3 regions of the Kerstersia similis genome follow, and region 1 is predicted to be linked to each of the others. Evidence: predicted binding sites of a transcription regulator. Region 1 holds the regulator's gene; each other region holds the start of a gene.
What was found. The regulator HrcA, encoded in region 1, represses chaperone genes, less so after heat shock. The targets are predictions, from matches to a motif close to TTAGCACTCNNNNNNNNNGAGTGCTAA.
Positions count from the first base shown of each region.

Region 2: rpoH (RNA polymerase sigma factor RpoH) is a predicted target of HrcA. The motif match lies at 1,343-1,369, and genes of this name have one in related genera.
Region 3: ACNA1V_RS08250 (co-chaperone GroES) is a predicted target of HrcA. The motif match lies at 1,234-1,260, and genes of this name have one in related genera.

Region 1 covers NZ_CBCSIQ010000012.1:70,168-72,436, forward strand. The annotation lists gene hemH (ferrochelatase) at 1-558, opposite strand, end outside; gene hrcA (heat-inducible transcriptional repressor HrcA) at 567-1,574, opposite strand; gene ACNA1V_RS09315 (NAD kinase) at 1,876-2,269, shown strand, end outside.
Region 2 covers NZ_CBCSIQ010000006.1:22,645-24,913, forward strand. The annotation lists gene ACNA1V_RS05505 (NUDIX hydrolase) at 1-204, shown strand, start outside; gene rpoH (RNA polymerase sigma factor RpoH) at 349-1,248, opposite strand; gene ACNA1V_RS05515 (transposase) at 1,483-2,178, shown strand.
Region 3 covers NZ_CBCSIQ010000010.1:48,086-50,354, forward strand. The annotation lists gene groL (chaperonin GroEL) at 1-812, opposite strand, end outside; gene ACNA1V_RS08250 (co-chaperone GroES) at 866-1,153, opposite strand; gene ACNA1V_RS08255 (sigma-70 family RNA polymerase sigma factor) at 1,493-2,002, shown strand; gene ACNA1V_RS08260 (DUF4880 domain-containing protein) at 2,030-2,269, shown strand, end outside.

The DNA of each region.
Region 1 (2,269 bases):
CTTGATGAACGACAGTTCGGGCTGATCGCGCATGCGCGCTGCCGCGCGCGCCACCTGATCCACTGCGGTGGCGGTCGTGCTGGCGGCATATTGAGGATACAAAGGTACGCACAGGATACGCTCGCAGCCCGCCTCCTTGAGCGCCTGCAAAGCCTGCGGCACCGAAGGCTGCCCGTAGCGCATGCCGACGGCCACCGTCGCGTCCAGCCCCTTGGCCGCCAGCCCCGCCTGCACTGCCTGGGCCTGACGTTGGGTATAGACCAGCAAAGGCGAGCCGCCCTCCATCCAGATACTGGCATACCGCGGCGCCAGGCGGGCCGGACGACGCGTGAGGATAGCCCCGTACAGCACGGGCTTCCAAAGCCAGGATGGCAGTTCAATCACACGCTGATCAGACAGAAACTCCGCCAGATAACGCCGGATGGCTGCCGGGGTCGGCGCGTCCGGCGTCCCCAGATTGAGCAGCAGTACACCCTGCCGGCCATAGGCCTGGGCTTCGCCGGAAACCGGCGGAACATCAAAAGGATCGGCACGCCGGGGCTCGGGCAGGTATTTCACAGCATTCCTCAAGAATTGGACTGGCTGAGCGCATTGGATAGCAGCCTGGCGGTGATATCCACGATGGGAATGACCTTGTCGTAGGCCATGCGAGACGGCCCGACCACGCCCAGCGTGCCCACGACCTTGCCATCGACACCATAGGGCGCCGTGACGACACTGATATCCTCGAACGGCATCAATTGCGATTCGCCGCCGATATAGATCTGCACCCCTTGCGCCCGGCTCGACACATCCAACAGCTGCAGCAGTTCCGTCCGTTTTTCAAACAGCGAAAACATGCGGCGCAGGCGATCCATGTCTGAAGTGATGTCATCGACCTCCAGCAACTTGCGCTCCCCGGAGATCAGCACGGCATCCCCTTCGTTCTCGACATCGGCGCTGGTTTCCACCGCTGCCATCATCAGCCGGGAGATATCCTCACGCAGCTGATCCAGCTCGGTTGCCAGCGTACGCTTGACGACATCAAACGACTTGCCGGCGAAATGCATGTTGAAGTAGTTGGCCGCTTCCAGCAGTTCCGGCTCGGCGTAATCACGTGGCGTGAACAGGATACGGTTCTGCACATCACCGTCCGGCGTGATGATGATCAACAGCACCTTGCGCTCGGACAGCCGGATGAATTCGATCTGACGGAACACCTGGGAACGTTTCGGCGTCAGCACGACGCCCGCGAACTGGGTCAGGTTGGACAACATGCTGGCCGCTGCCGAAGCAGTACGCACCGGATCGGCGATCGGCAGGCGGGTTTCGAAACTGACCCCACCGGGCTCAAACGGCCGGGCTGCCAGCAGCGTATCGACAAACACGCGGTAGCCCCGCGGCGTCGGCACCCGGCCGGCAGACGTGTGCGGGCTGTGTATCAACCCGATTTCCTCAAGGTCGGCCATGATATTGCGTATGGAGGCCGGTGACAGGTCGAACACTTTCGACAGCGTGCGCGAACCGACAGGCTGTCCATCAGCGATGTACCGTTCTATCAGGGCCTTGAGCAGAGAGCGTGCGCGATCATCCATCATGAGTTCATTTTAGGATGCTTTTACATCCCTATGAACAGATGGCGGTCGATATAATCGCGCCAGTAACGTCAGCCCAGTCCTGGTCAGACGTCGCGGTCTAGGCGCAGGCACCACCCGCGCCAGATTTGGCCGCGCCTCCACGTGGCGGCATGGCGGCCTTGCCGCCTGCAGCCAGGCCGGGCCAGGCCTGTTTAATATGGTGCCGTGACATTCCTGATCCTGGGGCAATACCGCCTGTGTACGCCCGTACCCCCAAGAGACAGGAAATGTCCATCACCTTAGACCCTGCCAGGATTTCATGCATTTTTCCACCGTTGCGCTGATTGGCCGCTATCAGGATACCCACCTGGATGCCCTGCTGGGCAGCCTGGGGGATCTCTTGTCCGAAGCTGGCCGCCACGTGTTGGTCGAAGCAGAAACGGCCCGCTACTCCGGCCTGACACGCTTTCCCCTGGCCACCTATGAAGAAATCGGCCGCCAGGCGGAACTGGCGATTGTCGTCGGCGGCGACGGCACCATGCTGGGCGCCGCACGGCAACTGGCGCCGTACCGGGTTCCGGTTGCCGGCATCAACCATGGCCGGCTGGGCTTCATCACCGACATCCCGCTGCCACAGGCGCATGATGCGCTGCGCGACCTGCTGGCCGGCCGCTATAACGCGGAAGACCGCATGATGCTGACGGGCCGCGTGC
Region 2 (2,269 bases), on a different contig from region 1:
GAAGGTTTCCAGGTTGAAGATATTCTGATCAGCCGCTGCGTCCTGCCGGAAGATGTCCAGCCTTGCAATCAGGACGGCGAAGTCATGGAAATCCGCGCCCTGCCGCCACTGGAAATCATGGACATGCTGGAAGACGGCATGTTCACGCAGGAAGCCGCCATTGTGCTGGTGGACGATATGCTTCAATTGGCCCGGGAAGCCTGATACCCGCCCGCAGCACGCCAACGCCGGCAACGGCTGGCACGACCGCGCGGCCCCAATAAGAAACGCCAGAAAAAACGCCGGCATTTGCCGGCGTTTTTGCGTATTCTGGTCTCGCTGCTTCATGAGCAGCGGCGCACTGCCCACTTATGCAGACAGCGCCTTGCGCAGCTTCTTCATTGCCGCCACTTCAATTTGCCGGATACGTTCGGCCGAGACGCCGAACTCCTGCGCCAGCTCATGCAGCGTGGCGCCGCCATCGTCCTGCAACCAGCGTGCTTCCACAATTCGGCGCGAGCGCTCATCCAACCCGTCCAAGGCTTGACGCAGGCCTTCGCCCTGCAGCATTTCATGGGCACGACGCTCCAGCACCTGACCAGGCTCGGCTTCGCCGTCATCCGACAGGTAGGCAATCGGCGCGAACGTGTCTTCGTCATCGTCCTGGGCTTCCAGCGCCACATCACGGCCTGCCAGACGCACTTCCATTTCGCTGACGTCCTGCTCGCGCACATTCAGCGTGCTGGCAATTTCCGACACCTGCTCGGGCGACAGGGTCTGGCCATCCGGGCGCATGCTGCGCAGGTTGAAGAACAGCTTGCGCTGTGCCTTGGTCGTGGCGACCTTCACCAGCCGCCAGTTGCGGATAATGAATTCGTGGATTTCCGCCTTGATCCAGTGCACGGCAAACGACACCAGGCGCACACCACGCTCCGGGTCAAAACGCTTGACGGCTTTCATCAGGCCGACATTGCCTTCCTGAATCAAATCTGCCTGGGGCAGGCCATAGCCCATATATTGACGCGACACGGACACGACCAGACGCAGGTGCGACAGCACCAGATCACGTGCGGCATCCAGATCGCCCTGGTCACGCAGGCGGCGTGCCAGATCGGTTTCTTGTTCAGGTGACAGCACCGGCAGACGGTTGACCGCGCCGATGTAGGCATCCAGCGTCCCCAGGGCGCCAGGATTGGCGACAGCCAGGGCCAGGGCCTGCGAAGTCGAGGCCGCAGCGGATGCAGAAAATTGGGTCAGACTCGTGTTCATTTGGGTCGCTCCTACTGTGCTGCTGGCTACCGACGCCGGCGGCATGGTCTTGCCACAGATTGCGACAGCATGATTCAGAATATGCGTATTGATGTTAGCACTCTCCATTAGTGAGTGCCAGTTAGAAACCAAGCGGATGAAAAAGTTCCTGCCGCCTTGGTTTATCATACGTGCGCGCCCTGTAATTTCCATTACAGTCCCGCCAACCCTACAAGAGTTTTCGCGTTCGCCTCCATGGCCCGACTTCCCCGCCTGTATGCACCCGATACCCCCCAGCTGGCCCAGGCCGAGCTGGCCAATCCGCTACAGGAAAACGGTGGGCACCTGGATGCCGACATGTTCGATGCCATGCAGCAGTGGCTGGCGGAAACCTCGCAGCAGCATGGTGTGACGCTGCATGGCTGGTGCCTGCTGCCGGATAGGCTGATTTGCCTGAGCACCCCGGCCAAGGCAGACAGCCTGGCTCGCATGATGCAGGCGCTGGGCCGCAAGCTGGCCAGCCGCCAGCTGGCAGGCGCCGTGTTCAATGGACGCTATCGCTGCGCGCTGGTTCAGCCCGGCCAATGGGTGTTGCCCGTCCTCGCCTGGCTGGAAAGCCGGCCGGTTGCCGCCCGCCTCGCTCCGGACGCGGAAGCCTGGCCCTGGTCTTCGGCACGCGCCCATACCGGTTACCTGATTCCGGTGCCTGCCTGGCTGCACAATCATCCCGATTACTGGCGCTGCGGCAATACGCCGTTTGATCGCCAGGCGGCCTATCGCCAGTTACTGCATGATGGCCTGAGCCGCGAACAGGAACAGCGCATTGCCGCCGCATTGCAAGGCCAATGGGCGCTGGGCGATGCCAGCTTCCTGGAACGGCTGGCGGGCACGGCCAGCCGCCGGGTGCAACCCGGCAAGCGCGGCCGGCCGCGCAAGACGCCCGCCGCCTGACACCACACGCAAGCGCCATACCTGGCACGCTTGTCCGCTGGAGGCGGCAGGCTTGCCGCTGCCCGCTATCTCGCTGCGCCCCGCCAGGCAT
Region 3 (2,269 bases), on a different contig from region 1:
AGGATGCCACGGATGTTGTTGACCACCAGGGTCGCCAGGGCTTCGCCCTCGACGTCTTCGGCGATGATCAGCAGCGGACGGCTGGACTTGGCAACTTGCTCCAGCACCGGCAGCAGGTCACGGATGTTGCTGATCTTCTTGTCGTAGATCAGAACGAAAGGATCATCCAGGGCGGCAACTTGCTTTTCCTGGTTGTTGATGAAGTAGGGCGACAGGTAGCCGCGGTCGAATTGCATGCCTTCGACGACGTCCAGCTCGTTTTCCAGCGACTTGCCGTCTTCGACGGTGATGACGCCTTCCTTGCCAACCTTGTCCATCGCGTCAGCGATGATCTGGCCAACGGAGGAATCGCTGTTGGCCGAGATGGAGCCAACCTGTGCGATTTCCTTGCTGGTGGTGATGGCCTTGCTCTGGCTCTTCAGTTGCTCGACGATGGCGGCGACAGCCTTGTCGATACCGCGCTTCAGGTCGATCGGGTTGAAGCCGGCGGCAACGTACTTCAGGCCTTCTTGAACGACGGCCTGGGCCAGCACGGTGGCGGTGGTGGTGCCGTCACCGGCGTTGTCGTTGGTACGCGAAGCGACGTCTTTGACGAGCTGTGCGCCGATGTTTTCGAACTTGTCCTTCAGTTCGATTTCCTTGGCGACGGAAACGCCGTCCTTGGTCACCAGCGGGGCGCCGAAGGAGCGCTCCAGCACGACGTTGCGGCCTTTCGGGCCCAGAGTGGTCTTGACAGCGTTGGCGAGGATGTTGACGCCGCGGACGATGCGCACACGGGCGTCGTCACCGAACAGAACTTGCTTGGCAGCCATTGTGATATTCCTTACTAGAGATCGGTATGGGATGGATCAGGCGCGGGGCCGGCTTACTGGATCACGGCGAGGACTTCGTCCTCGCGGATGACCAGCAGCTCTTCGCCATCGACCTTGACGGCCTGGCCGGCATACTTGCCGAACAGAACCTTGTCGCCGACCTTCAGGTCAACGGGCAGCACCTTGCCGTCTTCGGTTTTCTTGCCGGGGCCGACGGCCAGGACTTCGCCTTGGTCGGGCTTCTCGGCGGCGCTCTCGGGGATCACGATGCCGGAGGCAGTCTTGCGTTCGTTGTCCAGACGCTTGATGATCACGCGATCATGCAGGGGACGCAGGGCCATGAAGAACTCCTGTATATCTAGCTAAGGTTTGAATGAGGTAACAACAAAACCAATGTGGTCATGCACGGGCCGGAAAGCTGTTAGCACTCGACGGCCTTGAGTGCTAATTATAAGGACGGCTTCGCATTTTTCAAGGGGGAATGATCCGAGGCCCGTCAGGCACCTGCGGACGGCATGCGGAGGGGGCGATGACGTTTCGCGGTTCTCGCCCATGATTGCGTTGATGCAACAGAATGCAGTGTCAACCCTAGGAACGAGTGGATTCCGGCTGCATTGGAAAATATGGATGAGTATAATTCTCAATCCTGATTTTCAGTTTATGCGCTTGGAGCGTGCTTCATGAGTCAACCGGCGGACGCGGCGGCTATCGCCGAAACCATGTATGTGGCGCATCACCGCTGGTTGCTGGTGCGCCTGCGCAATAAGCTGGGCAATAACGAAGAGGCGGCGGACCTGGTGCAGAACACCTTCGTACAGGTGCTGACCTCGCGCGAACTGGACAGGATCAAGGAGCCGCGCGCCTACCTTACGACCATCGCGCAGAACCTGCTGGCCAATCATTTTCGCCGTCAGGCGCTGGAGCGGGCGTATCTGGAAGCCTTGGCCAGCCTGCCGGAAGCCATGGCGCCCTCAGCCGAAACCCGGGCCATTGCGCTCGAAGCCTTGCAGGAGGTGGATCGGCTGCTGGCAGGCGTGCCGCGCCAGGCGCGCCAGGCTTTCCTGATGGCCCAGGTCGATGGCATGACGCACGCCGAAATTGCGCAAGCCCTGGATATTTCGATTGCGACGGTCAAGCGCCGCATTCTGGTTGCCGCGCAGCGCTGCTATTTTGCGGACCTGCTTGACTGACATTCGGTACGAGGCAAGGGAGCGGGCATGGCGGAAAAACAGGGACTGAACGAAAGCGAAACCGTCGGGCAGGTCACGCCGGGCGCGGCGCGCGAGGCATTGAACTGGCTGTTGCGCATGCAGTCCGGCGATTTTCCTGCCCGCCAGCGGCTGGCATGGCAACGCTGGCGCGCCGCCAGCCCGACGCATGAATCTGCCTGGCAGCGCATCGAACAGGTCAATCTCCGGCTGGGTGTGCTGGATTCCGCGCCGGTCGCCTTGCACGCC